3 regions of the Sodalis sp. RH14 genome follow, and region 2 is predicted to be linked to each of the others. Evidence: predicted binding sites of a transcription regulator. Region 2 holds the regulator's gene; each other region holds the start of a gene.
The links. Region 2 encodes LexA, which represses DNA repair genes until DNA is damaged. Its sites were predicted from a motif close to TNCTGTATGTACATACAGNA; they were not measured.

Region 1 (10,019 bases), 950 kb from region 2:
AGGCGATCGTCGGTCCTTTCGCTTTTGCTGGCGGCGATACGGGCCAGCACCTCTTCAATCTCCCAGGGATCGATACCGCGCCAAATCCACAGCAGGCGGTTGATCATGCGATACCAATTACCGGGGTTGGTGCCCTCGAGGGCGGCGAGGATGGCGGCTTGCCTGCCGATATGGCGCGGCCGGGTGACCAGTGTCGAGGTTTCCTGTTGCTTGAACGTGGGTTTAAACAGTACTTCGCTCAGATTGGTGCCGCTCATTGAGCTATTGCCTCCATCAGCCAAAATCTATGAATGAGGGGTTATATTAGCAAGATTGCTCATTGCGCGACAAATAAACCAACGCCCGGCATGGTGCCGGGCGTGCGGTCGGGAATCATCCCCGGATTAACGGCCGTGAAGCCAACCCGGGGCGAGGGTGCGACGGACTATTTCCCCGCTGTTTATTTACCGACTAACGGGGGAATAAACACCACGCCCATATCCCATGGCTGTTCGATCCAGGTGTCCTGAGGAATATCGACCATATAGTCATCCACCAGCGGCCGGCCGGCGGGCTTAGCGAAAATCGTCACGAAATGGGCTTTGGGGTACATATCGCGGATGGCTTTGGCGGTGCCGCCGGTATCCACCAGGTCGTCAATGACGATAAAGCCTTCGCCGTCGCCCTCGGCGCGTTTAAGCACCTTGAGTTCGCGCTGGTTGTTATGGTCATAGCTGGAGATGCAAACGGTGTCCACGTGGCGGATATTCAGCTCGCGCGCCAGCAGCGATCCCGGGACCAGGCCGCCGCGGCTGACCGCGATAATGCCCTTCCACTGTTCTGCGGGGAGTAGCCGTTGGGCCAGTTTCCGCGCCTGAATTTGCAACATGTCCCAGGTTACGACGTATTTTTCGCTCATAAATGCTGTCCCAGCCGGATTGGGTCGGCTTAAAAGTACAGGGAAAAAAGGTTGCGCGAGATTATAAAGACGCCACCGCCGAAATACCAGCGCTACCTCCCTTTTTAACCGCGGTTTCCCACCCGGGCAAAGTAAAGTGGTATTCTTTATTTCTCTTTGGTAACCATCCGACCGTCTGCGGGCTGTTTATTAATGACCAGACCGGGTCTTACGTTGTAACAGGAGTTTTTATCGTGTCTGAACTGACTCAACTTTCACCTCAGCCGTTATGGCAGATATTCGCCAAGATCTGCTCGATTCCCCATCCCTCTTATCATGAAGAAGCGCTGGCTACCCATATCCTGCGCTGGGCGCAGGAAAAAGGCTTGCATGGGGAGCGCGACGCGGTCGGCAATGTCCTGCTGCGCAAGCCCGCCACGCCGGGGTATGAGAAACGCCAGCCGGTGGTGCTGCAGGCGCATCTGGATATGGTGCCGCAGAAAAACAGCGATACCATCCATGATTTTACCACCGATCCCATCCAGCCTTATGTCGACGGCGACTGGGTCAAGGCGCGCGGCACCACGCTCGGCGCCGATAACGGTATCGGCATGGCCTCCGCGCTGGCGGTGCTGGCCGACGACAGTGTGCAGCACGGCCCGCTGGAAGTGTTGCTGACCATGACCGAGGAAACCGGCATGGCGGGCGCCTTTGGTTTACAGCCGGGCTGGCTGCAGGCCGAGATCCTGATCAATACCGATTCCGAGGAAGAAGGCGAAATCTATATGGGCTGCGCCGGCGGGGTTGATTTTAAAACCGTCCTGCCCCTTGAGCGCGAGGCGGTGCCGGCCGGCTACCAGATCCTCAAGCTGACCGTTAAAGGACTGAAAGGCGGCCATTCCGGCGGCGATATCCACCTGGGACTGGGCAACGCCAATAAACTGCTGGCCCGTTTCCTGTCCCGGCACGCGCAAAAGCTGGATATCCGCCTGCTGGATCTTAACGGCGGCACGCTGCGTAACGCCATTCCGCGCGAGGCCTTTGCCACCCTCGCCCTGCCGCAGGAAAACGCCGAGAGCCTGAACGCCCTGGCGCAGGAATACCTTGCGGTCATCAAGGCCGAACTGGCGGCGGTTGAAAAGAAACTGGCGATTGAGATTGAGCCGGCGACGTCGGACGCGCAGGCGCTGACCAAAGCCTGCGGCGATCGGTTTATCGCCCTGCTTAACGCCACGCCCAACGGCGTGATCCGCATGAGCGACGACGTCAAAGGCGTGGTGGAAACCTCGCTGAACGTCGGCGTGGTCTCGATGGCGACGGATCAAGCGATGATTCGCTGCCTGATCCGCTCGCTTATCGACAGCGGCAAGGAAGAGGTGGTGGGCACGCTCACCGCCCTGGGCCAGTTGGCCGGCGCCGAAACAGCCGCCAAGGGCAGCTACCCGGGCTGGAAACCGGACGCCAATTCGCCGGTGATGCATCTGGTGCGCGAGACCTACCAGAAGCTGTTTAACAAAACCCCCAATATCCAGGTGATCCACGCCGGTCTTGAATGCGGTCTGTTTAAAAAACCCTATCCGCGCATGGATATGGTGTCCATCGGGCCGACCATTACAGGACCGCACTCCCCGGATGAACAGGTGCATATTAAAAGCGTCGGCCAATACTGGATATTGCTTACCGCGCTGCTGAAAGCCATTCCTGAAAAGCACTAAAGCGTAACGCCCCCGCGCCTCAGGGAAGAGGCCGGTGGCGCAAATCGTCTTCCCAATTAAGCATGAGCTGACGCTCGATTTGCGGATCCAATAACGTCACATGCAGCCCCACCAGCCGCACGCCGCGATCGCCGCGCCGCTGCTCCCAGGCCTGCCGCGCAATATGCAGCAAATCCTCTTTGTTCAACTTCGGCCAGACATGCTCCTGGGTGGTCTGCTGGAAATCGGCGAACTTCAGCTTAATGCCCTGCCGGGCGATATGCAGATCCGGCCTGACCCGGCCAAGGCGTCGCTCCAGTTCCGGATAAAGCTGTTCGATAATGGCCTCGCACTCCACCCAGGCGACGATATCTTCCGCCAGCGTGCGCTCGACGCCGACGGATTTGCGCAGGCGATCGGACGAGACCTCCCGTTCGTCGATACCCTGTGAACGCTCCCAGATCACCCGGCCGAATTTACCAAACTGCCGCAGCAGCGTCGCCAGGTCACAGCGTTGTACATCCAGGCAGGTCGTTAAGCCCATGTCGGCGAGTTTTTTGGCGGTGACTTTACCCACGCCGGGTATTTTGCCTAACGGCAACTGCGCCAGAAAAGCCGGCACGTCCCCGGGAGTAATCACATACTGTCCGTTGGGCTTATTCAGGTCCGAAGCAATCTTGGCTAAGAATTTTACCGGCGCCACGCCCGCCGAGGCGGTAAGGTTCAGCTCGTCGGCAATCTGGCGGCGGATGGCCTGGGCCATCAGCGTAGCCGACCCGCTGTGATGATGGCTGTCCGTCACATCCAGGAAAGCTTCGTCCAGCGACAGCGGTTCAATCAGCGGCGTATACTGGCTGAATATATGCCGGATATGTTCCGAGGCTTCTTTGTAGGCCGCCATGCGCCCGGGCAGCAGTTTTAAATGCGGGCAGAGTTTCAGCGCCATGGCGGTCGACATGGCGCTATGCACGCCGAATACCCGGGCCGGATAATTAGCGGTGCTGATGACCCCGCGCCGGTCCGCCCGGCCGCCGATGGCGATGGGGATATCGCGTAAAGTCGGATCGTCGCGCATTTCCACCGCCGCGAAGAAGCAATCCATATCGACATGTATGATTTTACGCATTTATCCCCCTTAACTGTACAAGTATACAGTAAGGCGACGAATTTATACAAAACGTATCTTGATAAATATACAGGCAGTGATATCTTGTCGCTGTTTTAGTTGTTTTACTTGCCGTTTTTTAAAGGGTCCGCCGACAACGCCCCGTTGCCCGGCATCTTTATTATTTTGACTACGCAGGAATGATAATGGGCAAAATCGCACTGTTGTTTGCGATATTGTTTTGTATACCGGCCATGACGTCCGTCAGTTATGCCAGTGAGCAGGCGCAGACGCAGGTATCGAAAGAATTAAAAGCACAACTATTAGGCTCACCGGTTTTTATTCAGATCTTCAAAGAAGAACGAACGCTTGAACTGTATGCCAAAATGGGTAATGAATACCGCATGCTGGGCAGCTACCGCATTTGTAATTTCTCCGGCGGCCTGGGTCCGAAACGCCGGGAAGGGGATTTTAAAAGCCCGGAAGGGTTTTATTCAATTACCAACCGTAACCTAAATCCGAACAGTCATTATTATCGGGCGATAAATATCGGTTTTCCCAACGCCTACGATCAATCGCAAGGCTATTCCGGCGCGATGCTGATGATCCATGGCGACTGCCGCTCTATTGGCTGTTATGCCATGACCGATGGATATATCGCCGAAATTTATCATTATGTGGAAGCCGCGTTGCAAAACGGACAGGCCCAGGTCAATATCCATATTTTCCCGTTCCGGATGACCGAGGCAAACCTGCAGCGCCACCGTTTTTCGACGTATTATCCTTTCTGGCGTTCTCTTGAACCGGGTTATGCCTATTTTGCCCGCTACCACCAGCCGCCGGCGGTGGCGGTCGTCAACGGTCAATACACCATCAACGCGCCGCTGCAGTTAAACAGCGGCACCCCGGTGATTTCACAGTTCGCGCTCTCCGAAACGAAATAATACGCTCTCCCCTGGCGCAATCTTGTGCCAGGTTTCATTCCCCGTCAGCGGCTGCGTGGCGATAACGGTGACCACGTCGTTTGGCGTGGTCTGCTGCTGGAAATCGATCTCCACATCCTGGTCAAGCAATGTCGCCTTGCCAAACGGCGCCCGCCGGGTGATCCAATACAGATTCGTGGAACAATACCCCATCACAAAACGGCCGTCCGACAGCAACATATTGAAGATGCCCTTTTGCCGCAGCTCGCCGGCAAGCACCGCAATATAGCGAAATACCGCCGGCCAGTTAGCCGGGGTGCGCGGATAGCGCGCCGCCAGCCTGGCCAGCAGCCAGCAAAAGGCATATTCGCTGTCGGTTTTCCCCACCGGGCGATAACAGCCGGTATCCAACTGGCGAAACCCCCGCAGCTGGCCGTTATGGGCGAAGGTCCAGTTGCGTCCCCACAGCTCGCGGGTAAACGGATGGGTATTTTCCAACGACACCTTGCCGCGGTTGGCCTGGCGGATATGCGACACCACCGCGCAGGATTTAATCGGATAATCCTGCACCAGCCGGGCGATAGGCGAATTGAAACTCGGCAACGGATCCTTGAAGGTCCGGCAGCCCATGCCCTCGTAAAAGGTGATACCCCAGCCATCCTTGTGCGGCCCCGTACGGCCGCCGCGTTGTACTAACCCGGTAAAGCTGAAGCAAATGTCCGTCGGTACATTGGCACTCATCCCGAGCAGTTCGCACATGACCCGTCTCCTATGCCAGGGCGTCTGAACGCCGTAATTACGCGCCCGCCGCCATCTCTTTTTCAATCAGTTGGATCAGGATATGGATCGCCTTGATATGGATTTCCTGAATACGATCGGCATAACCGAAATGCGGCACACGGATTTCCACGTCGGCGGTGCCGGCCATCTTGCCGCCGTCCTTGCCGGTGAGCACGATGACTTTCATGCCTTTGGCGCGGGCCGCCGCCACGGCGCGGATGATATTGGCCGAATTGCCGGACGTGGAGATGCCCAGCAGGACATCGCCTTTATTACCCAGCGCTTCCACGTAACGTGAAAAGACAAAGTCGTAGCCAAAATCATTGCTGACGCAGGACAGGTGGCTGGGATCGGAAATGGCGATGGCCGGATACGCCGGGCGGTTATCGCGATAACGGCCGGTCAGTTCCTCGGCGAAATGCATGGCGTCGCAATGGGAACCGCCGTTGCCGCAGGAGAGCACCTTGCCGCCGGCTTTAAAAGAATCGGCAATCATAATGGCGGCGTCTTCTATCGACTGCAGATGGCGATCGTCGCTGAGAAATTTGGCAAGCGTTGCCGCCGCTTCGTTAAGTTCACTACGAATCAAGTCCTGATACATGGTTCCCTCGGTATAGGCTGGCTAATTTAATCGTTATCCCAGCCATCAGTTTACCGGATCGGCTAAACCACGAGAAGCGAAGTTAATCCCGTGCCCTTGCGTTACCACATGGAATTTGCAGTTTAGAGCCAGGATGGAATGGTGATGCCGCAAAAAGCAACGGCGAAGCAACGACGGCGAAGACTATGCCCGCCGGCGCTGCGCCCAACGGCGGCGCTTGCACCGGCGGGCCTGGCGCCGGCCGGTGGGGTTGCATTCACGCCATGACCGTTACTTCACCAGGGCCTCGGTGGAAATGCTGATAGCCACGGCGTCGCTGACCATAGGCACATATTTGTCCATGGCAAAATCAGAGCGCTTGATGGTGGTGGTGGCATTAAACCCGACCGCCTGTTTTTTCGCCATCGGATGCTCGCCTTTTTTGTTCAGCACCGCGTCCAGGATCACCGGTTTGGTGATATTTTTAATTTTCAGTTCACCGTAAACTTTATATTTATTGGCGCCCTCGCTGACGATTTTTGTGCTGCGGAACGTGGCCAGGGGGTAAGCGGCCAGATCGAAATAGTCCTTACCCTTGAAATCGTCCGTCAGCGCCTTGACGTGGGTATCCACCGTGGCAACCGGAATAGATACATCCACCGTCGAACGGGCGATGTCGGCATCATCCAGATGAATATTACCGGTAACGTTTGAAAAATCAGCGGTCGGATTGGAAAAGCCAAAATGGTTCCAGGAGAACACCACTGAGGTGTGCGCGGGATCCATGGCATAGGTCTGGGTCGCCGCCTGGGCAAAACCGGAAAGCAGCCCAAAGCCGATAACCAGGGGTGCTGCGATTCTTTTTGCGTTAATCATCTGTCTCTCATTCCGTTGCGGTTCAAAGAAGCAATTATAGTGGCCTTTTTAAGCACCGCATGCTGCCGAAAAAATTTGTCCTATTAATTCAGTCGTTTTGACCGACTGAAATGTCATCGGGCCAAAAACAGAAGAGTGAGAGTATGTTATCGCTTTTGCGCCGTTTAGGTGCTGCGATATAAAACTCGCCCAACGGCGGATTTAGCCGTTTAACCATCTAAACGTCCCGATTGTTAATTATGCTGAGCGTGTTATATTGAGGTAAAAACCGGCTTTTAAGAGTGGTAATTAGCCATGAGCAGCATCTACGTTCCGCAAAGCAAACTCCCCGCCTTGGGCACCACTATTTTCACCCAGATGAGCGCGCTGGCGCAGCAGCACCAGGCCATCAACCTCTCGCAGGGGTTCCCGGATTTTGACGGCCCGGAACATCTTAAGGCGCGGCTGGCGTACCATGTGGCCCAAGGGTCTAATCAATATGCGCCGATGACCGGCGTACCTGCGCTGCGTGCGGCGATTGCCGATAAAACCGAACAACTGTACGGCTGGCGGCCAGACCAGGATCAGGAGGTTACGGTCACTGCCGGGGCCACGGAAGCCCTGTTCGCCGCCATCAGCGCCCTGGTGCGCGCCGGTGATGAAGTGATCTGCTTTGATCCCAGCTATGACAGCTACGCCCCGGCGGTCACCCTGGCCGGCGGCGTGACCCGGCACATTGCGCTGACGCCGCCGTCGTTTCGCGTCGACTGGGCGGCGTTTGGCGCGCAGCTTAACGATCGCACCCGCCTGGTGATCCTGAACACGCCGCATAATCCCTCCGCCACTGTATGGCGGGACGACGATTTCGCTGCGCTTTGGCAGGCCATCGCCGGGCGGGAAATCTATGTGCTCAGCGACGAGGTGTATGAACATATCTGTTTTGCCGCCGGCGGCCATGCCAGCGTGCTGACGCACCCCGAGCTGCGCCAGCGCGCCATTGCCGTCTCGTCATTCGGTAAAACCTACCATATGACCGGCTGGAAGGTAGGTTATTGCGTGGCTCCGGCGGCGCTCAGCGCCGAAGTACGTAAGATTCATCAGTACCTGACCTTTGCCGTCAATACCCCGGCGCAGCTGGCGCTGGCCGATATGCTGCGCGACGAGCCGCAACATTGGCGACAGTTGCCCGCGTTTTACCGCGACCGGCGCGATCACCTGGTGCAGGCGCTGGCGCCGAGCCGGCTGGAGTTGTTGCCCTGCGAGGGCACCTATTTCCTGCTGGCCGACTATAGCGCGGTCTCGGATATGGATGATGTGGCGTTCTGCCGGTGGCTCACCGTGAACGTCGGCGTTGCCGCCATTCCCTTGTCGGTGTTCTGCGCCGATCCCTTTGCCCACAAACTGATCCGGCTGTGTTTTGCCAAACAGGATGCCACCCTTGATGCCGCCGCGGAGCGTTTATGTCAACTTTGAATATCAGCCTGTTGCAACAGCCTCTGGCCTGGATGGACGGCGAGGCTAACCTGGCTCATTTCGACGGCCTGCTGGCCGACGCCCAGGGACGCGATCTGATTATCCTGCCGGAAATGTTCACCACCGGCTTCGCCATGGAAGCGGCCGGCCGCGCGCTGCCGCAGGGCCGGGTGGTGGCGTGGCTGCAACAATGGGCCGACGCCACCGGCGCCATGATCGGCGGCAGCGCGGCCATCGGCACGCCGGAGGGCGCGGTGAACCGCTTTTTGCTGGTGGCACCGCAGGGTCGGGTTCATCTTTATGATAAACGCCATCTGTTTCGCATGGCGGATGAGCATCATCACTACCAGGCCGGACAAAAGCGGGTGGTGGTGGACTGGCGCGGCTGGCGCATCCTGCCGCAGGTTTGTTATGACCTGCGCTTTCCGGCATGGTCGCGCAACCGCCAGGATTACGATCTGGCGCTGTATGTCGCCAACTGGCCGGCGCCGCGCGCGTCTCACTGGCAAACCCTGCTGGCGGCCCGCGCCATCGAGAACCAGGCCTATGTCGCGGGCTGCAACCGCGTCGGCACCGACGGCAACGGTCATCAGTACAGCGGCGACAGCATGATTATTGACCCGGCGGGTAACGTGCTGGCCCAGGGCGGGCCGGGGCGGGCCGAGCGCCTGGATGCCACTCTGTCCCTCGCCAGCCTGCGCGAGTATCGCGCGGCGTTTCCCGCCTGGCTCGACGCCGATAGCTTTACGCTTGATGCGCCCGCGCCCGGTGCCGCCGGCCTGGCTTAACTGCCCTGGTAGGTGGACCAGCCGTAGGGATTGATCAGCAGGGGTAAATGCAGATGGTCCTGCTCTTCGCGCACAAAAAAATCGATTATTGCCGAGCCGTATAAGGCGCTGATGCCCTGTTGGGCAAACCAGGCGCCGAATGCCGCGCTAAGCCGGTAATGTCCCGGCGGTATGCCGTCGGGCGTTAGCGTGGTGAGCCGGCCGTCGCTGTCGGTTAATCCCCGCGCGATCGCCTCCCATGTGAAATACTTTTCCCTTTCCAGTTTCACCTTCACCTGTACCGCCGGCGTGCCCCGTGAGGTATCCAGGATATGGGTGGTAATCTTGCAACCGGTCATCAACATTCCTCCAGCTCCTTGCGCAAACGTAGCAGGGCGATTTCCCTTAACTGCAGCGCGGTTTCGCGCGTTTCCTCTTCGGGGCTATTATCCAGGCGGCGGCGCAGGTTCGCCAGGATTTCATGACCGCTGCGCCCGGCGGCGCGGATCAGGAACACCTGCCCGAAGCGTTGTTCGTAGCGCCGGTTGCCCTCCCGCAAATCGGCGGCCAGACGCGCGTCGGCAGGATCGACCCCCGCCTGCTCGCGCAGGGAATGTCCGGCGCCGGCACTATCGCCGCCGGGGCGTTCACCGATGCGGGGATGATGCGCCAGGGCAAGGTCCACCTGTTCCGCGCGCCAGGCCAGCGCCAGCTCACCGGCAAACGCCAGCAGCTGATCCACGCAGGTAAACGGCCTGGCCGCCACGATTTTCCCGGCCCAGGCGGGGATAGCCGCGCAGGCGAGCAGGAGCTCCGCCACCGCCGACTGCGGGGCCTGATTAAATTCATCGAGCGTCATAGGCCGTCTCCTCTGCCGGTTGTCAGTCCCACGCTGGGCCGCGACCCTGTATCGACGCGGAACAATAAAGAGATGATCGCCGTCCGGCACAGCCCGCCGCTTCGCA
Region 2 (10,019 bases):
GCATCGCCGGTGTCGCTAATATAATGTTCATCCCGCAGCGTCGCCACCAGGGTGGAGAATACCGCTTTATCAAAAAACTCCGGCGCGTTGATGCCATGCAACACCGAAAGTCGCTGGGCCATAATCCGGCTTTCCTTCTCCAATGTGCCGCGATTGATCCGGGGATTAAAACGCAGCAATGAAAAGGTAATGGCATACCGTTGCAATGTCTCGCGCACGCCCGCCGCCAGCAGTTGCAAGGTAAATGATTGCGGAGGGTTCAAGAACAACCGCCCCTCGCGCTCGGCAATCAGCTCCTGGCGCGACAGTTCCCCGATGAGCGCGTCGATGACCGGGCCGAGCTGCGACGTCTCGTAGCGCATGAACAGCTCGGCTTTCATCAGTGGGTAAAGCAAATCGATACGGCGTGCCAGCTGCGCGCGATCGATGCCGGGATGGCCGATAATGATACTGGCGACCAACGCGGGCAGGATAAACAGATGCTGGATATTATTGCGGTAATAGGTCATCAGTACCGCCTGCTCGCGGGACAGGTAGATGATATCGCCAATGGTATCCTGCTCGACGCTGAATTTGTTCATCGCCAGGGCATGCTCCAACAGGTCCTGCGCCGTGGTGTCCGGCACCGTGACGTCATCGGCGTAGGGCACATTGCGCATCAGTTCCAGATAGCAGGCCAACTGCTGCAAAAGCTGCTCGCGGGTTAACGAACGCTGGCGGGAGGCCAGCAACACCGTGGAACACAGGTTGATGGCGTTTGCCGCCGCGGCGTTATTAATGCGCACCATGATTTTCGCGGCGATGTCATCCACCGCCGGCGCCAGCCAGCCGGGACGCTGGGCTTCGATGGGGTCGATGGAATCACGCCAGTGCGGTACCTGCTGGTTAAGATAGGCGCTTAACGACAGCGGCTCGCCAAAATTGACATAACCCTGTCCCAGGTTGCGTAACTTACGTAAACCGCGCACCATCTGCACAAAGCCTTCTTTTTCCTTGGTGGCGCCCCGTAATTCCTTGGCGTAGGTCGCCACTTCCATAACATGTTCATAGCCGACATAGATGGGCACCAGCGTAATAGGCCGGTTGCCGCCGCGCAGCATCGCCTGGATGGTCATGGTCAATGTGCCGGTCTTGGGATCGAGCAGGCGCCCGGTACGCGACCGCCCGCCTTCCATAAAATATTCCACCGAATAACCCCGGGTAAATAACTCACCCAGATATTCGCGGAATATGGTGGAGTAAAGTTTATTGCCCTTGAAGGTACGCCGGATAAAAAACGCGCCCAGCCGACGAAAAATCGGACCCGCCGGCCAGAAGTTCAGGTTAATGCCGGCGGCGATATGCGGCGGCACCAGCCCCTGATGATACAGGACATAGGACAGCAGCAGATAATCCATATGGCTGCGGTGACAGGGCACATAGACAATCTCATGGCCGTCCTCGGCCAGTTGCCGGACGCGTTCGGCATTGCGCACGTGCAGGCCCTGGTATAGCCGGTTCCAGGTCCAGCTTAATACCCGATCCGACAAGCGCACGGCTTCATAGGAAAAATCCGCCGCAATTTCTTCCATCAGCTCGATGGCGTTTTGCTGCGCTTTATCAGTCGAGATTTTTTTAGCGCGGGCTTCGTCCTCCACGGCTTTTTCAATCGCCTTGGACGCCAGCAGCTTATTGAATAAATCCTGGCGGACAGGCAGCCGCGGCCCCACAGCCACCAGGCGTTGGCGGGCAAAATGAATCATGGCGACGCGTGCCAGCTTCTGCGCGATGGTTTTATCGGTGCCATGCTCGGTCGCCATATAGCGCATGGACAGCGGACGGGAAAAACGCACAAAGCTGTCGCGCCCCAACCACAAGACGGCGATAAACTTCTGGAAACCATTGAGGAGGCGCAACTGGGGCGCCGGCTGGTTCTGCTGCGCTTCACGGCCGGGCGATCGTCCGAACATAACGGATACCGGCACCATCTGGACATCAAGCTGCGGATTATTGCGATGTAAATCCAGATAATCGTGAAACAGCTTCACGGATTCCAGTTTTTCGGAAAAATAGCGAAAAATACGGGGGCCATCGTGGATAAAGACGTAGCGCGGCAAGACGACGCCGTCGATCTCCAGCGGTATCAGCGGATCGGACAACCCCAGTTGCAGACATTGCGCGCGCAGGGTGAGCAGGTCCGTCTTGGAGTTATAGGGCAAAACATACATCATTGGCCGCAGCGGGTCCAAGCCGGCTTCTTGCCGGGGATTGGCGGGAATGGCTTTACTCCGCACCAGTAGCCTGAGCGGTAAATTCAACAACGTATAATAAATAGTACGCCAGCCTGACATATCTTCGTGAAGCCTCTTGTTAGCATTGCGCCACAAGAATACCAGAAACCGCGCGACAGATCTGTGGTGATGCGAACGAGAAGAAACGGTAATATAGGCACAATTTTTCTTTAGCGCGCAAAATTATGGCAAACCAAACCAACGGACTTCGGCGCATCTTTAACGCCATGGGCTATTCCATAAAAGGATATCGCGCCGCCTGGCGGCATGAAGCCGCTTTTCGCCAGGAAGTGGTGGTTGCCGTGGTGGCGATTGCCCTTGCCTGTTACCTGGAGCCAGAACCCGTGGCGCGGATTTTATTGATCGGTTCGGTATGGCTGGTGCTGATCGTTGAGATCGTGAATAGTGCTATTGAAGCGGTGGTGGATCGCATCGGGCCGGAGCTGCATCCACTTTCTGGCCGGGCGAAGGACCTGGGCTCGGCGGCGGTGACCCTGGCCATTGTTTTGGCGCTGTTCGTGTGGATAACGCTGTTATGGCGGTATATTCCTTAAAATGGCCGGCGCGGCCGGTCGTCGGCAGGGTTTTATCACATTTTGCAACGCTTGTGGTTTTCAATTGCTGCGGACCTGTATATACTCACAGAAAGACTGTATAAACAAACAGGGGACGGAATGAAAGCATTAACCGCCAGACAACAAGAGGTATTTGACCTCATCCGCGATCATCTTGCGCAAACCGGCATGCCGCCGACCCGGGCGGAAATCGCGCATCGTCTGGGATTTAAATCCCCTAACGCCGCCGAAGAGCACCTTAAGGCGCTGGCGCGCAAGGGCGCCATTGAAATCGTTTCCGGCGCCTCGCGCGGCATCCGGTTATTGATAGAAGAAGAAACCGGCCTGCCGCTGATCGGCCGCGTGGCCGCCGGAGAACCCCTGCTGGCCGAACAGCATATCGAAAGCCATTACCAGATCGATCCCGATCTGTTTAAGCCCCACGCGGATTTCCTGCTGCGTGTCAGCGGCATGTCCATGAAGGATATCGGCATCATGGACGGCGATCTGCTGGCGGTGCATAAAACCCAGGATGCCCATAATGGTCAGGTCGTGGTGGCGCGAATCAATGACGAGGTCACGGTAAAACGCCTGAAAAGACACGGTAACATCGTTGAGTTGCTACCGGAAAACAGCGAGTTTTCGCCCATCATTGTCGATTTGCGCGAGCAGGAAATGTCCATCGAAGGTTTAGCGGTCGGCGTTATCCGCAACGGCAACTGGATTTAACTCACGGTGCTCCATGGCATCCTGAATATCCCTTATCCCGCGTCAGCGAGAATTTTATGGCGGATAACCGGCGACGCGGAATGCGGGTTCGCCGCCATAAAAGTGCCGCGGCGCGTCCGCTGCCGCTAGCGGTATTTATATTTAGTTACAATTAGCGGTGTACGGGCTGATACCTTCTACCTACTGTTTTATTTCACCTTATAGCCCATACGGCGTTTATAACCCTGCCAATATGGTCTAATCATCTGCTGAATAAACCTTATGCCAAATCCCCTGCTATACTTTAGACATAGGGTTAACTTATGACATGCAGGTTTTGGGACGCAATACGTGTCCTCGCTATGCGCTAACAAAACCTGGAGTGGCAGATGTTGACTGAGAAACCGATAACCAAGGAGAACTCCGATGAACAAAGATGAAGCCAGCGGTAATTGGAAACAGTTCAAAGGTAAAATGAAAGAACAATGGGGTAAGCTTACTGACGATGATCTGACGGTAGTTGAAGGTAAACGCGATCAGTTAATCGGTAAGATCCAGGAACGTTACGGTTACGGCAAAGAAGCCGCGGAAACGGAAGTAAAGGACTGGGAAACACGTAACAAATATCGTTGGTAATGATTTTTGGAAATCATGACTAATGCATATTCACTGTGCGGTTATGGCTTCCTTAAGTGTTCCTACCCAAAGGTACAAGGACGTACCACCTATTTTATATGATCCTATCAGCATTCCCCTGTTTTGCCGCCTCTCCAATGTATTAACCAAACGCGTTATCTCACTTCAGCCATAATAAACGTCATTTGCTCCCGGGTTCTTGTAAAAGCCAAAATGGGACGCTAGCGTTTCTTTATCGCTACGCTATGATCGTGTCCGCAGTCCTGGGGATTGTCACAAGCTTGCACTTCGGCGCATAAGGTACAAAATCCGTGTGCCTCGACGACATTATGGCGCATGGCGAAACCCGTGGCTTGCGCCATTTTTTGCAAAATATCTTCAATGCCTTCGGTTGATTGTTCAGTCACCTGGCCGCAGCGATCGCAGATAAAGAAGGCGGAGGTGTGACTGGGCTGCTCAAAATGGTGGCAAAGAACAAAGCTGTTAGTGGATTCCACTCTATGGATAAAACCTTGTTCCAGAAGGAAATCCAGCGCGCGGTAAATTGTCGGCGGCTTTGCCTGCGGTTCCGTCGCCCGCAGCAGATCAAGCAGGTCGTAAGCACTGATCGCGCCATCCTGCTGTGTCATCAGGCGCAACACTTCAAGTCGCTGTGGCGTCAGGCGCACGTTGCGTTGCTCACATAATTGTTCAGCCTGGCTGAGCAATTGAGACTGATCGGTGGTATTCATAGCGTTTCCCCCACTGCTGATTTCCGCCCTCTATCTTATCATGAAGGCGGAAAAACGCCGAATATTGGCGTGTTTTAACCCATATTGTCACCGGCAAAAGGGTGAGGGGACGGGGATCGGGGGCAGGTTTCTTTAGCTGTGGCGTTCGAACGGAGCCGCTGGTTTTCAGCAAACGGGATAACGGATATTGATACTATCTGTGACGCTGTTGGCAATAGCAATTAAATGGTATATCACCTGTTTATTACTGGCCTTGGTTTTCCGCTTAATATTTATTTTGTGAGAAGAAAGCGTTTTTTCTTTAATGTGCAATTGGGTACAGATATACATGGTGTCATAACCTGACATCCACATGGTTAAAATTTCTACTTCGGTCTTGCTAAAACGCAGCGGAGAGAACCCGATGGCGGCATCGTCATTGCGCCAGGCTTTGGTGTCCATAAAGTAACGGATTATCATTAACAATGTGCTGATCTTTATAAATTTTGATAAAATAATCACATTGTCCCTGATTGGCACGAAATCATGGAACTTAATATTCTCATTACCAATGAAAATAAAAAAAAGCGTCAAAGGCCGTTCGTCAATAATGGATTTTAATCCTTCTCCATCCCCTTGATACTGATAAGAGTTTTGATTAATAAAAACTATCGAAGGATTGGCGTTTTTGCATCTCATTCGCAACGTGCTGATATTGTCCACATCGCGAATGGCGCCTTTGATACCGCTTGCCGACAATGAGCTTTTAAGCGCGCATTTAGTATAAGTGCAAGGATCGAGTATAAATACTGTCATAATAATATCTGCAATTAGATTCATCCTGAAATAAAAAGGATTCGGATAAAAAATGACATAGGGGGATATTAAAATATAAAAATTACTGTCTATATCGATTTATCATTTTTCAACCTTTTATCAGCATGGCTGGATAAATTTGAATTAAGATCATGTGATAAATGATTATGATCGCTTTGTAAATCACTTGGGGAGGTATTGGGATGAAATGGTGCTTATTTGAGACGCCGTGGCCTTTTCACGCATTCTGGAAGCATAATTATTTAACAAGCTTTAAACATTTACCTATGTTTAGTAAGAATTAAACATTAACATGGTTGATGAATCGCCGCATGGGGTGTTCGCTACCTAATAGGGTTTCTGTGATACACTACACAGATAATCTCCCTCTCTTCCTTAAACCCATTTTTATGCCTGCATATGACGTTATGACATTTTCAACCGAGGCTAACAGCCGGCTGGCCGTAGCGCCATTTTCCCCGCAGCGCTTTTCCGTCGCGCCGATGCTGGACTGGACCGATCGTCACTGCCGCTATTTTCTGCGCCAGCTGACCCGTCATGCATTGCTGTATACGGAGATGGTGACCACCGGCGCATTGCTATACGGCAAGGGCGACTACCTGGCCTATAACGAGGCCGAGCATCCGGTGGCGTTGCAATTGGGCGGCAGCGAGCCGGATGCATTGGCGCAATGCGCGCGCATGGGCGCGCTGCGCGGTTATGACGAAATTAATCTTAATGTCGGCTGCCCTTCCGACCGGGTACAAAACGGCCGCTTCGGCGCCTGCCTGATGGCTGAGCGCGAGCGGGTGGCCCATTGTATCGCCGCTATGCGCTCGGCGGTGTCGATTCCGGTGACAGTGAAAACCCGTATTGGTATAGACGAACAGGATAGTTATGAATTCTTGTGCGAGTTTATCCAGACTGTGGCTGAACAGGGCGGCTGCGAGACCTTTATTATCCATGCGCGTAAGGCGTGGCTATCTGGGCTGAGCCCGAAGGAAAATCGCGAGATACCGCCGCTGGATTATGAACGCGTCTATCAGCTAAAACGCGATTTTCCTTCCTTGACGTTTGCCATTAATGGCGGCATCACGACGCTTGACGACGCCCAGCGGCATCTGAGCTGCCTGGATGGCGTGATGATAGGACGCGAGGCCTACCAGAATCCCGGTATGCTGTGCCAGGTGGACAGCCGGTTATTTGGTGTCGTTGATCCCCATGACACCATGACAGCGGTGGTGGAAGCCATGTTTCCTTATATGGAACGCGAGCTGGCGAACGGCACTTACCTCGGCCATATCACCCGCCATATGCTTGGGATATTCCAGGGCGTGCCGGGCGCGCGGCAATGGCGACGTCATCTGAGCGAAAACGCCCACAAGCCCGGCGCCGGTATTGAGGTGGTACGTCAGGCATTGGCCAAAGTGGCAAAAGCTGAACCGATGCGGTGCGTTGCCGAATAACTTTTGCCGGCTGCCCCCAGCCAATGGGTACCGCCATGCGCCGCCGGGGGCGAAAGCGCGTCATGAGGGCTATTGCGGCCATGGCGCGGGATTGAGGCTGCTGATAACGGCGATAATAACTATTAATTAGTCAAAAATACCATTCCTGCTTTGAGCACAACACTATTTTTCATTATTTTTCAATGGTCTGGCGCGCTACTTTATTGGCACGATTTTTGTAATATGTTTATTATCATCGCAATAGGCGCAGAAGGTCCAGCCTGCTGTGTCACCCCGATTTCAGGAGCCTGTAATGGTGGAATTCGTCTTTGTCATCGCATTCTTTTTCATGCTGCTGTTGACCGGTATCTCATTCCTGGGCGTACTGGCGGCGCTGGCGGTGGGTTTCCTGGTCATGATGTTTGCCGGCGTGCTGGTCATGGCGTTGAAACTGCTCCCCTGGCTGTTACTCGCGCTGGTGGTGGCCTGGATCTGGCGTACGGTTAACCCGCCCCGTTTTCCCCGCTATTAAGCTACCCGCCCGGGATGGGCGGCATAGGTGTTATATCTAATCCGAAGTCTTCCAGCTGGCGCCTTACCTGACAAGGGCAAGGTGCCAAAACGTTATTTTTGATATAATAATATTAGTATCCCATAAGCTTTTCAAAAACCCAGCGAATATCTCGATATTGCTTATTTATAGATTGCTATAGTAGCTCTCGTTATTTAAAGCTATGCGTCCACTCACATCGCTATATAAATGAGAGCTGCATTTCATTGAAGCTGGTGTGCATTTTTAATATATATTATTTATAATGCGTGGTATATCATGCAGCTAACTAAAGTTAAAATACATAAATCGTTATTTTATCGATTAGCTTTTTTTAAGTATTTTATTTGGCTTTTTGTTTTTATAATCCTGATGTTGCACTCTGTTATCATTGATGTGCATGCTGCTGAGACGCCAAGTGCCGCTGTATTTATGAGTCGGACTTATATTTTAGGGGAAGGGGAAACGGTTGATTCTGTAGCAAGGAAATATCATATTACAGCGGAAAATTTAAAAAATTTGAATAAATTCCGTACTTTTTCGAAACCTTTCGCTTCATTGACGGCAGGGGATGAAATTGACGTGCCGGATGGCGACACCTTGAGTAAGCCTGGTTTGCCCATAGCCGTGGCGACCGACGATGATCAGCGGTTCATCAATAGGTTTACCACGCTTGGCACGATGATGTCCGCCGATCAATCCGATGGGGAGATGGGAGCAAGGGTTGGCTCGCTGGTGACCGGCGAGGCAGGCGCGGCCATGCAGAAATGGTTAAATCACTATGGTACCGCCAGGGTGAAGATCAATACCGATAATCGTTTCCGCTTCGTAAATAGCTCGCTGGATTTTTTATTACCTCTGTATGACGACGACTCTGCTATGTTATTTGTGCAATTGGGCGGGCGGAATAACGACGATAGGAACACCCTTAATATGGGATGGGGAATAAGAACCTATCATGATGCCTGGCTGTACGGGATGAATTTTTTCTACGATAACGACCTGACCGGCAACAATCGGCGGGCAGGCGTAGGCGCGGAGGCCTGGACCGATTACCTGAAATTATCCGCCAACAACTACTTTGCTTTGTCCGGCTGGCATCAGTCGCGGGATTATGCCGATTATAATGAACGGCCGGCGGACGGCTATGATGTGCGCGCACAAGCCTGGCTACCGGCCTGGCCGCAATTAGGCGGGAAACTCATCTATGAAAAATACCGCGGAGATGATGTGGCCTTGTTCGGCAGGGGAACCCGGGTGCAAAATCCTTATGCCGTGACGCTGGGGGTGAATTATACCCCTTTCCCGTTATTAACCCTGGGCGCAAATTACCGCATCGGAAAAGGTAATAATGAGGATACCTCTATCAACCTGCAGCTAAACTATCGCATCGGCGAGACGTGGCAAAAACAAATCGACCCCGCGGACGTTGCCGTTATGCGTACTCTGGCCGTAAGCCGTTATGATCTGGTCGAACGTAACAACGATATTGTTCTCGAATACCAGAAGCAAGAATTAATCCGCCTGATTTTACCAGAGCAGTTGACCGGAACCGCCGGTGAGACAATGCATATCAGCGCGCAGGTTATGGCAAAATATGGGCTGGCAAGGATTGATTGGGATGCCGCGGAGCTTGTGGGGGCGGGGGGCGCGGTAACCCTTCCTGCCACGGATGCCATCGACATCGTGCTGCCGCCGTTCCGGCAGGGAGGAGCTTCGGCCAACCGCTATCATCTGCGCGCGCGCGCCATCGACCAACAGGGCAATGGGTCAAACCAGGCACAGGTGGTCATCAACATCGTGGCCCCCGCCGAACAGCTAGTGATAAGTGGGCTTGCGGTGACGGTGGATAACGCCGAAGCGAACGGCGCCGCGGCTAATGAGGTTCAGGCCACCGTCACCCTGGCCGGGCGGGCGGTCGCCGGGCAGGCGGTCAACTTTAGCGCCACCAATGAGGCCACGGTGCCAAGTCCAGTGGTCACGGACCGCTTTGGTATCGCCACCGCCCGGATTACCTCGTTGAAAGGCGGTACCAGCCAGGTGAGGGCGACGGTCGCGGGCAGCAGCCGCGCGGTGGATGTGCATTTTGCTGCTGTCGCCGCGCCGGACGAAGCCAACACGACGCTTGAGATTTTAACCAGCGGCGATAAAGTGGCCGACAATATTGACGCCCACCAGATTAAACTTACGGTAAGGGATATAAACAATCAGCCCCTGGCCGATCTGCCGGTGACCTTCTCGGCGGATAATGACGCCAGGGTGAATCCTGCCAGCGGACGCACGCGTGATGACGGTACCTTGATGGCAAGCGTCACCACCGATCGGCCGGG
Region 3 (10,019 bases), 180 kb from region 2:
ATCTTCGTGCCCGTAAAATTCGCACTCAAATAATGTATGTAAAAAAAGTCGCTATTGTATTGCTCGTGTCATTCTGCCTTACTCTGATACTTCTCAGTTTTCCCGGTTTCCGAAAATTCGGCACGACAATCTTAGCCGGCGCGGGGGTTGCCGGAATAATCATTGGGTTTGCCCTTCAGAAGTCGCTTGTCAACTTGTTTGCCGGAATTCAGATAGCTTTTACGCAACCTATAAAAATTGATGATGCTGTAGTCGTCGAAAATGAATGGGGCTGGATAGAGGAGATAAATCTGACTTATGTCGTTGTGCGTATCTGGGACCTTCGTCGACTGGTCCTGCCCATCACATACTTTACAGAAAATCCTTTCCAGAACTGGACGCGTAATAACGCACAGATATTAGGCTCTGTTTTTCTTTACCTCGATTATTCCATGCCATTAGATCCTCTCCGTAAGCATTTTGAAAAAGTCCTCAGTGAAACAAAACTCTGGGATCAACAGACTCAGGTGCTCCAGGTAACCGAAACTACTGACAAAACCATGACCATCAGATTATTGATGACTGCACAGAATTCCCCCATCGCCTGGGATTTACGCTGCCACGTGCGGGAAAAAATGATTGAGTTTATTCAGCAAAATTATCCGCAGAGCCTTCCTCACGTGAGGGCTACACTGACCGATTCGGTGTGTGATCGTCCAAAAGATCAGTAGTTAATCGTTTTCATTTTTTCTGTATACCGTGGAACGTACAGATACTTTAAGCGTGCTGCGTGAGCACCAGGACAACTGAGCTTCCGCTCCTCGCTCAAAGCAGCTGGTCAACTTCGCTTTATTCCCTGCTTAATGAGGCTTTGCGGCTGACCTGCAGGCTATGTGAGGCGAACCGCAGGACCCATTAAACGGCCTGCGCCAATATCCGGACATCTTTCGCCGTTCGCTGTAGAGTGATAATCGCATGTGTCTGGGCAGCTATATGGATGGCCGCTGAAGACAATGAGCTACCCGAAGCGGTGAAAATAGCCAGGAGTCGGCCCGATCTCAGCTTGTTTGATGGATTAATACAAAGTTATCGAACTGCTGGCCTGCTCCCGGCATAATGGAAAGCCAATGATTTATTGGTGAGTTTAAACTGATTTAACGTCAGCGAGTTATAAGGAAAACACATGATCGATACACATGCGGTTCTTACCGTGCTGTTGATTTATCTCGCTGGCGTGGTGATACCCGGGCCAAACTTTGTCGCCGTGGTGCATAAAGCGGTCGCTTCCACGCGCTCGGCCGCCCTTGCGCTGGTTGCTGGCATTGTGGTGGTCAACCTATTCTGGGCAAGTTGCGCTATCGGCGGAATCGGTTTGCTATTTGCCGTATTCCCTTGGGTTGCGCTGATTGTGAAAATAGTAGGGGCAGGATATCTGCTGTGGTTTGGCTTACGCCTTATCCTCAATGCGGGAAGCCAACCCGTTGCGAACGAAAATGCCGTATTGCCAGGTCATTTCCGCCAATCCTTTATTCAGGGCGTGATGACTAATATCGGTAATCCGAAATCCATGGCTTTTTACGCCGCCATATTCTCTACTGCCGCTCCGGCGCATGTTTCTGCGGGCACCTTTATCGCCATGCTCAGCGTTGTCGGCATCATTGCATCACTCTGGTACGGAGCGGTTGCCATCACCCTTTCTCAACCTCGCATTTCTTCCGCCTATCAGCGGGCCAAAAAAGTCATTGATAGGCTTTGCGGCGGGTTGATCATACTGTTAGGGATCAGGCAGATTATTAATTAATCAGCCAAAATTATCCCTGCAGCAGCTTAACCAGTAAAGCAACGTTATAAAATGCATCTTTAACCGGAGCGGCACCGGGCATGGCCCTACCCCAATATTCTGCTCCACCCAGAACTGGAAATCCGGCATGATAAATCCATGCCGTTGACGGAGGTGAGGCCGATGAAAAAATCCCGCTACACCGCAAGGCGTTATCACTCACGGCGCTGTTCTGTATTGGGGTACTTCCCGCAGGGGATCAGGCTGCTTTTACCGCTCTGATTTTTTTTGTGCCGGCATCAGCATTATCATCGGTTTCCATGCTTTCCGATTCATCTGCGGGAGCCTGAGCGCCGATGGCTTCCGGCAATTTGCTGGTGCGCAGTATATGCTGGACGTCATCTTTATGCTCGGCCAAATAAAGACCTAGCTTTTCAGCCTGCGGTTCATCCAACGGCATCCCGCTGGTCAACAACCAGTCGCTGAACGCTTCAGCCATATCGAGCATCTTGTCGTAGGCCTCCGCTTCTTTCTTACTGGCAAATGTCATTTTCTCTTCACCCTTTCTGACGACCACATATTTTGTTTCAATAGCCATAACCGCCTCCAATACTGTAATTATAGCCAGTATATCAGCAAGTGTCGCTCATCGTCCACCACACATTCAACGGCTGTATGTGCTGTAATCCATTCCCATTAAACAAGTCTTGCTGGTCTCATGCCGGGAGCCATGCAAGCCGCTATGTGATTTATCTGCCGCTGGAATACTCAACCAGCAGCAACTTACGCGCATCTTTGCGCAATAACGGCAACTGCTGCTCCCGTGCAGGTGAAACGGCGAAACCGTAACGCTGGTGGAAACGTGCTGCTTTATTATCCCGGTTTTGAGCGAGATGTCTTGCTGGGTCAGGTACATAGCCTTGCGTGCCGTCTTGACATCCGCGCCGTATCAACCGAACTGCCGCGCCCAGTGGTCCGCCAGCGCGATATCCTTTTCCGCCGGCAAGCCGCTTATGCCGATTGCGCCCACCAGGGCGCCGTTTATCACGATCGGCACGCCGCCGGGCATTGGCAATAAGGCGGCGTCATTGAGCATGCGCATATCCAGGGAACCGTTTTTCACCTCCTCCGACACCAGACGGGTACTGCGCCTGAGCATCAGCGCAGTATAGGCTTTACGTTGCGCCAACAGCCGCGGCAAAGGCGGACAGGAGTGATGGGCGCCAAAGGCCGCCAATTCGCCGTGAACGCCCACCACGGCCACCGCCAGCCCAGTGGTGGCGGGATCCAGCGAAGCCGAGGCGATGATTTCGGCGACTTTACCGATAGCCACCTTATCCTGCAGGATATAACGCGCGGCAAGGCCGGCAGGTTCATTGGCCATGCGCGATACCCTCCCGGATAGTGTCATTGAGCACGCCCAGCTCGTGTTTTTGCCGGTCCGTCAAGGGAACGAACGGCTCCCGCACCGGCCCGAGGTCCTCCAGGCCAAGGCCCGTCATATACTTCGCCGACTGAAAGATCCCCCGCGCCACCATAAATTCGACGGCATTGTTAATCTGCAGCTGGATTTCCCGCGCCCGGTTGAGCTCGCCCCGCCGGAATAAGTCGCGAATGGCCAAAAATCGCTCTGGCTGCAGATTGACCGTGGTGCCGATGGTGGCGGTCGCGCCGGCCGATAGCGCCGACAGGTAGATCTCATCAAAGCCGTTGAAAAAAACCTTGCCGGGATATTTTGCCGCCATGCGCTCCAGGGAATAGAGGTTGTGCGAGGTATGCTTCACTCCCAGCACCTGTTCATCGGTTAATAGCGCGTCGGCGGTTTCCTCGTCAAGTTCAACCGAAGTGAATTGCGGGATATTATAGACAATCACCGGCAGCGATATGGCCGCAAGCACCCGCCGGTAATACGCGATGATCTCTTTTTTGGAGAATTTGTAATAATAAGGGGGCACCAGCGATACCGCGTCGGCGCCATCCTGTTCCGCCTGCCGGGCCAGAGAGACCGCGTCAGCGGTCCTCACCGTACCGACATGGGAGATCACCGGCACCCGGCCTTTCACCTGCGCCGCCAGGACGCGCAGCAGCTGTGCCCGCTCCTCCATGCCCAGGAGCGGGCCCTCACCGGAAGATCCGCAGCAATAAAATCCCTCCACTCCGCGCGCGAGCTGACGTTCCACCACCTTCGCCAGCACATCGTAATTGACGGATTCATCCTCATGCATCGGTGTGACCAGCGCTGAAATGACCCCCCGGTATTTATCCCACCCGCCGCGCTTTACCATGCCGTCCATCCTCCGTCCACCACCACATTGGCGCCGGTCATATACACTGACGCGTCGGAAAGGAGAAACACGATAGTGCCGTTATATTCATCTTCATTGGCCATGCGGCCGATGGGCATGCGGGCGATATAATTTTTCTGGAACCGCGGATCCTGATCCGGCCGCGCCACGCCGGAGATGGTCAGCGTATTGACCCGGATACCGTCCCGGCCCCAGTAGGTGGCGCAATAACGGGTAAAATTGTACAGTCCCGATTTGGCCGCGGAATAGGCGACCGGCTTGATGAACGGCACGCCGGTATCCTCTTTTTTGTAGCTGTAGATATCCTGCACCGGCGATACCACGCCGTAGATCGATCCGACATTGATGATGGATCCCTTTTTCCCCGCCGCTTTCATCCTGGCGCCTACCTGCTGGGTCGCCAGAAATGTGCCCACCAGGTTGACCTCCACCACTTTACGGAAGACGTCCACGGGGAACTGCTCAAAGGGGCCGGAGACCTCCGGCGGCGCGCTGGGCTGGGTATCGATGCCGGCATTATTCACCAGGCCGTCCGGCACGCCCCATTGCCGCTCGATATCATCCAGCGCACGATTGATGCTGCCGCTGTCGGTGATATCAACCTGATAAAACGCCAGGCGCGGGGATTCCCGCTGCTCGCCGAACACCTTCAGCAGCCGTTCTTCAGCGATGTTCTGCGCGAAAACCGCCACCCGGGCCTGCCGTTTATGCAGCTCCTTGACATATTGGGCGCCCAATTGCCCCAGGCCGCCGGTCACGACGATAATCTTATCTTTGACGGAAAATAAGGTATCTTCCATAGGGATCTCCTGCTATCGAGTGATGACGTTATATTTTGTGGGCATGCAAATAGTCTCTGTCCAAAATGATGCCGTGACCGGCCCGCTCGCTGGGAACGTAATAACCGTCCACCTCCTCGCCGGCGGATAATACGATGCGCAGATCTTTCCAGCGTCCGCCGTCGGTGACTTCCGCATAGGACACATTGGGCACCGCGGCCAGCAGGCTGGCGCTCAGTTCCAGGACGAAATGCGGCGTCATCGGCAGGTTATGCGCGCGGGCGACCGTCGCGACATCCAGGTATCCGGTGATACCGCCGACGCGCCCCAGGTCGGCCTGGACAAAATCCACGGAACCGTTGTCGATATATTGGCTGAACTGGCTGAGATTATAGACATTCTCGCCCAGGGCAATCGGCGTGCTGGTCCTCTCGCGCAGCTGTTTATGGCCGGCGATATTGTCCGACGGCAGCGGCTCCTCAATCCACAGCAGGTTCAACGGATCAAACAGCTTGAATGCCCGCAGGGCCTGGGGGAAATTCCATCCCTGATTGGCATCCACCGCCAGAGGGAATCCCGGCACGGCTTCCTGGATTTTGATTAAGCGCTCGACATCCTCTTCCAGGTCGGGTTTACCCACCTTGACCTTGGCCGCGAGGTACCCCTTCGATTTCCAGCGGCGCACCTGTTCGATCACCTCCTCCACCGACATGTGCAGGTTGATGCCGCTGCCATACAACGGCACGCGATCGCGCACCCGTCCGAGCAAGTCGATGAGAGGCACATTCAGCGTTTTGCCCAGCAAATCCCAGTAGGCGATATCCAGGGCGGAAAGCGCATGGGTGGTGACGCCGGCGCCGCCGACATCGTGAATATATTTGTAACTGCGATCCCAGAGCGCGCGCGGCGACAAGCGCTGTCCGATAACATCCGGGATGATTTCCTTGATCAAGGCCGAAATGGTGGCGCCGCACCAGCCGGAAGTGTGGCTGAAGCCGGTGCCCACCAGTCCGTTGGAGCCATGCACATCGACGATGGCCACCTCAATATCGGTGACGTGGTGGATCTGGTCGCCCCAGGGTCCTTCCGGCAGCGGTACGCGCGCCGTCATCAGTTCGATATTTTCAATTACCGGCATTTTGGTGATAGTCATGATCAGTCCTCTTTCTTTAGTCCGTTCAACAATTCCGGATGCGTGAATCCCGACATCCCGTGGGAAGTGTCTTGCACATCATTTTCATATTCATTGTCGCCGGCGACATGGCCGAAGACTTCGGGCAGCAGGAATGTCGCGGCCAGAAAAGCCAGGAACGGCGCGATGGCGATAAGCGATGAGGCCAGCGGCACGCCCAGGGTGTCAAACAGCGGCGGGAAGACCAGGGTGGTCAGGAACGCGGTGATTTTTACGATGGTATAGCCGATGCCGGATGCCACGCCGCGGTATTTCGGTTTGGCCACCAGCGATACCACGGTCATGCCGCTTTCCGAATCCCAGTAATGGCCCCACAGCATCAGGGCGGCGCCGCCGGTGATCATCAGATAATTCAGTTTGAATACACCGTAGGCGGCTAACAATATGCCGAAAGTCACCAGCAGGAAGCCGAGCTGGCTTAAGCCGCGATGTCCCAGCCGTTTGAGCAACAGCGGTCCGACAAAGGCCGAAAGCGCCGCCACGCAGTTCACCGCCAGCAGCGCCAGGTTGTTCTGGATCTGGCCGGAAATGCCGATGGTCACCAGGATCAGGGGCAGGTAAAAGGAAAAAGCGTAGTTTTCAAACGACTGGACCGCGCAGGAAATCCAGCCGAACAGCGTGGTGCGGCGCGAAAATTTGCGACTGAACAAATCTTTTAGCGCTTCGCCCATGCTCGGCTGTTGGATAGTGACATCGTGTTCAGGCAGCAGATCGTCCAGCAGTTGCCCATCGCGATCGCCATAGTACTGGCGCGCTGCCTTGCGGGCGTCGACAAACCGGCCCCGTTCCACAAACCAGGCGGGGGTTTCGGGCAGTTCACGGCGCAGCATCAGCAGTATAAAGGCGGGGATGGCGGGTACCGCCAGGACGATGCGCCAAACATGATCGCTATGCACGCCAAGGGCGACCAACAGAGTGACCAGGGAAATCGCCGCGAGGATGCCGAGGGCGAACATAAACTGCCATCGGTTGGCCATCACCTCCCGTTTGCCTTTCGGCATCACCTCCATGATGTAGGTGAAGCCGTTGGCGACATCGGCGCCCACCGGAATGCCGGCGAAGCAGCGGATAATCGCCAGCCAGTAGATATTCGGCGCCAGCCCCTGCAGTATGGCGAACAGCGCAAACATCAGCATTGAGCCGAGGAAGATTTTACGCCTGCCCACCTTGTCCGTTAGCCAGCCGCCCAACATGGCGCCGATAATGGCGCCGAACTGGGTGCCGGCGGCGGTGAATCCCAGCAGCCAGCTGCTCGGATGATAGATATCTTTGAGAGCGTAGATAATAAACGCCATCGAATAGATATCCCATGACTCGATAAGCAGGGCGGTGATCATCAGCCATCCTGCTTTGGTGGATCCGGGAGCCTCCTGCAAATCCAGCCGTTTCTTGGCCATCAGGATCAGCTTGTCGATATTCATATTCTGGTGCATATATACTCCCATTTACCTTGCTTATTGAGGTACACGAGTATTTCGCCGTTCTGTCTGTCCTACTCATCCTTCGTTGATGCCGGCGCTTCCTGTTGGCCGCGCCAGACGCAGCGGCCGGCAACAGGGTCACGCGTTGCTAGGTTTCACCGCATCGCCGGCGATAAAGACCCGTCTATATTGCGTCAGCGCCCGGGCGCCAAATGCCATGACGTGTATCCAATGACATTTAACAGGCTGCTTCGAGTTAGCTTTGGCGACAAAAAAAATACAGGGGAAACAATGCTTAAGCTCACAGGCGCGGCATTGCGCGTTATCCGCCCACCGGCGGCTCTGCCCCACAACCCGCCCCATGGGCCGTCAATACGGGTCCGCCGCCAGGTGAAGACGAAACCGCACCCGTCCCGTTACATCATTAAGCATTTTCAAAACAATGCGTTAACATGCTTGCCTGTATAAAATGAGCACAGGCTTTGCCGCCGGCACGTTTTTTCAGGTAAAGATATTCTTGCTAATTCGAGTTAGCATTTTTACCGAAGATTTTTACCCCGGCAATCATGCCCTGTAAGATTTGTGATAACGTTCACGACAATTTGATTAAGAAACTGAAAAATAATTGATAAATATTTTAGCCTGGGTAGCTTTATGTCATTAAAAATATTCACGTTTTCCGCCACCCGCAAAGGCGGCCGAAATATCTGCGCGGGATTTGGATGCCTGGCAGCCGCCCCGGAATTGCGGCTGGATAAGGGTGGGTGAGGAGATCGCATTGAGGGAAGTGAAGTGCACGTTGATTGGGGCGAATGATCCTCAATCCGCTTTTGCAGGCGCGCCGGCGACAAACGCGCTATGCCGGGCGAGACGTTGTCCCATGGCCTCACTACACTGATTTGGCAAGATTAGGAACAGTTAGGGAACCATTAAGATTCGTTCTGCCACTATACAGTCTCATTCAAGCTTTGGTTCTGTGAGCTATGGGCGGGTTGCATTGGTAGGCTAATGTTGCTGGCCGGGCTTTCGGGTCCGGCGATTTTTACACCCTGCCGGATCCATTTTTGCTCCAATACCCTCATCTATTGACTGGGCGCCGATAATTTAAGCAAGGGGATCCCGGCCGTTAAGGCGATGCCATGCTTTCTGACCGCGGGTGGGCAAGCCTTCCCCCGTGCGCGTCTCTTTCTAAGCCCATACCGGTCATTAATAGCGGGGATCATCAGAGACGTTAACAGGCCAGGATGGCCTTTACCCATGGTGGCTCAACGTTCAAACCTGGCATAATTCTATCGTGGCATGCATATCCAGCAGGCACAGGAAAACATGAATCGACTTGTCGTTATTTCCGGCTGTTCCGGTGGTGGGAAATCCACGTTACTCGCCGAGCTGAAGCGACGCGGCTATACCGTTGTCGAAGAACCCGGCCGGCGCGTCGTGAGCGAAGAGTTGAAACGAGGCGGCCAGGCATTACCCTGGATTGATATGGCGGCGTTCTTACGCAACGTTATCCAACTGTCCATAACCGATTGGACCAGGGCCGGCACCGCAAACGAATGGATATTTTTCGATCGCGGGGTGGTGGACGCGGCGGCCAGCCTAGAGCACATCACGGGTAAGCCTTATTTAAAGCGCTATGGCATTTCTTTGCGCTATCATCACAAGGTTTTTTTAACGCCGCCCTGGGCCGAAATTTATGCCGAAGATCCAGAACGGCGGCATTCTTTTGACGCGGCTTTGGCTGAATACGGCCTGCTGGTCACCGCCTACCCGGCATTGGATTATGACATTTTGGCAATACCAAAAACCAACGTAGCGGATCGGGCCACGTTTGTTCTTGATGCGCTGTCCGGCAACGGAGAATAATACCACCGCCGCACCGCACGCCGCCGGTGAAGTAAACGTTGCCAGCGCCCCGACTATTCCATTGTTGCCGGCATTCCTGACCCCGTATCCGGCACGGCATTCGCTCAGACTGTTGTGTTTGCGTCGTTATCGCCATCGGCATTTAGCGCTTTCCCCTGCACCACCAGCCACTGCTCAAACGCTTGGTGCAATACGGTTTTTTGCACGCTCACCGGCGTTAAGGCCTGGTATTGACAGGGGGCAACGGTAAATTGCGGAAACAGCGGGACAAGACGGCCATGCATTATCTCCGCCGACAGCGTGTTGACCGGCCCCAATCCCACCCCGATCCCTTCCAGCATCGCCTGCAGGGAAACGTGGAAATGGTCGTAACGGCGAAATAAGCTCGCGGGTGTTTTTCGCAGGCCGGCCGCCGCCAGCCACAGATTCCACTGTCCAGGCCTTGTCAGGGTTTCAATGCGGGGACAGGCGAGGACGTCCTCAGGCAGGCGGAGCGGATAACGCTTAAGCAGCGCGGGGGAGGCCATCAGGCAATGCTGATCTTGCAAAAACGCGATCGCGGAATACTCCGCTACGCTAATATCACGCCGGATCAACAGGTCATAGTGCCCGATAATGTGCAATTGCTCGGTATTGGCCGTGGAAATCTGCAAATTTGCCTGGGGAAAGCGCGTATAAAAATCATCGAGGCGGGGC

Region 1: dinB (DNA polymerase IV) is a predicted target of LexA. The motif match lies at 3,709-3,728, and genes of this name have one in related genera.
Region 3: ACL2XQ_RS26755 (YebG family protein) is a predicted target of LexA. The motif match lies at 2,370-2,389, and genes of this name have one in related genera.

Annotation. Positions count from the first base shown of each region.
Region 1 covers NZ_CP178739.1:1,033,538-1,043,556, reverse strand. Annotated here, with positions in the region: gene frsA (esterase FrsA) at 1-257, opposite strand, end outside; gene gpt (xanthine phosphoribosyltransferase) at 440-898, opposite strand; gene pepD (beta-Ala-His dipeptidase) at 1,132-2,592, shown strand; gene dinB (DNA polymerase IV) at 2,612-3,697, opposite strand; gene dpaA (peptidoglycan meso-diaminopimelic acid protein amidase) at 3,883-4,620, shown strand; gene ACL2XQ_RS04590 (class II glutamine amidotransferase) at 4,591-5,358, opposite strand; gene lpcA (D-sedoheptulose 7-phosphate isomerase) at 5,396-5,980, opposite strand; gene ACL2XQ_RS04580 (YceI family protein) at 6,251-6,835, opposite strand; gene ACL2XQ_RS04575 (pyridoxal phosphate-dependent aminotransferase) at 7,130-8,287, shown strand; gene ACL2XQ_RS04570 (amidohydrolase) at 8,275-9,075, shown strand; gene uraH (hydroxyisourate hydrolase) at 9,072-9,413, opposite strand; gene uraD (2-oxo-4-hydroxy-4-carboxy-5-ureidoimidazoline decarboxylase) at 9,413-9,913, opposite strand.
Region 2 covers NZ_CP178739.1:81,572-91,590, forward strand. Annotated here, with positions in the region: gene plsB (glycerol-3-phosphate 1-O-acyltransferase PlsB) at 1-2,330, opposite strand, end outside; gene ACL2XQ_RS00375 (diacylglycerol kinase) at 2,456-2,824, shown strand; gene lexA (transcriptional repressor LexA) at 2,945-3,553, shown strand; gene ACL2XQ_RS00385 (CsbD family protein) at 3,959-4,168, shown strand; gene zur (zinc uptake transcriptional repressor Zur) at 4,390-4,899, opposite strand; gene rcsA (transcriptional regulator RcsA) at 5,065-5,694, opposite strand; gene dusA (tRNA dihydrouridine(20/20a) synthase DusA) at 6,123-7,160, shown strand; gene pspG (envelope stress response protein PspG) at 7,453-7,671, shown strand; gene ACL2XQ_RS00410 (inverse autotransporter beta domain-containing protein) at 7,969-10,019, shown strand, end outside.
Region 3 covers NZ_CP178739.1:5,880,513-5,890,531, reverse strand. Annotated here, with positions in the region: gene ACL2XQ_RS26765 (mechanosensitive ion channel family protein) at 1-710, shown strand, start outside; gene ACL2XQ_RS26760 (LysE family translocator) at 1,163-1,780, shown strand; gene ACL2XQ_RS26755 (YebG family protein) at 2,019-2,357, opposite strand; gene ACL2XQ_RS26750 (GlcG/HbpS family heme-binding protein) at 2,709-3,143, opposite strand; gene ACL2XQ_RS26745 (dihydrodipicolinate synthase family protein) at 3,133-4,044, opposite strand; gene ACL2XQ_RS26740 (SDR family oxidoreductase) at 4,038-4,865, opposite strand; gene ACL2XQ_RS26735 (mandelate racemase/muconate lactonizing enzyme family protein) at 4,894-5,997, opposite strand; gene ACL2XQ_RS26730 (MFS transporter) at 6,000-7,469, opposite strand; gene ACL2XQ_RS26725 (AAA family ATPase) at 8,757-9,323, shown strand; gene ACL2XQ_RS26720 (LysR substrate-binding domain-containing protein) at 9,428-10,019, opposite strand, start outside.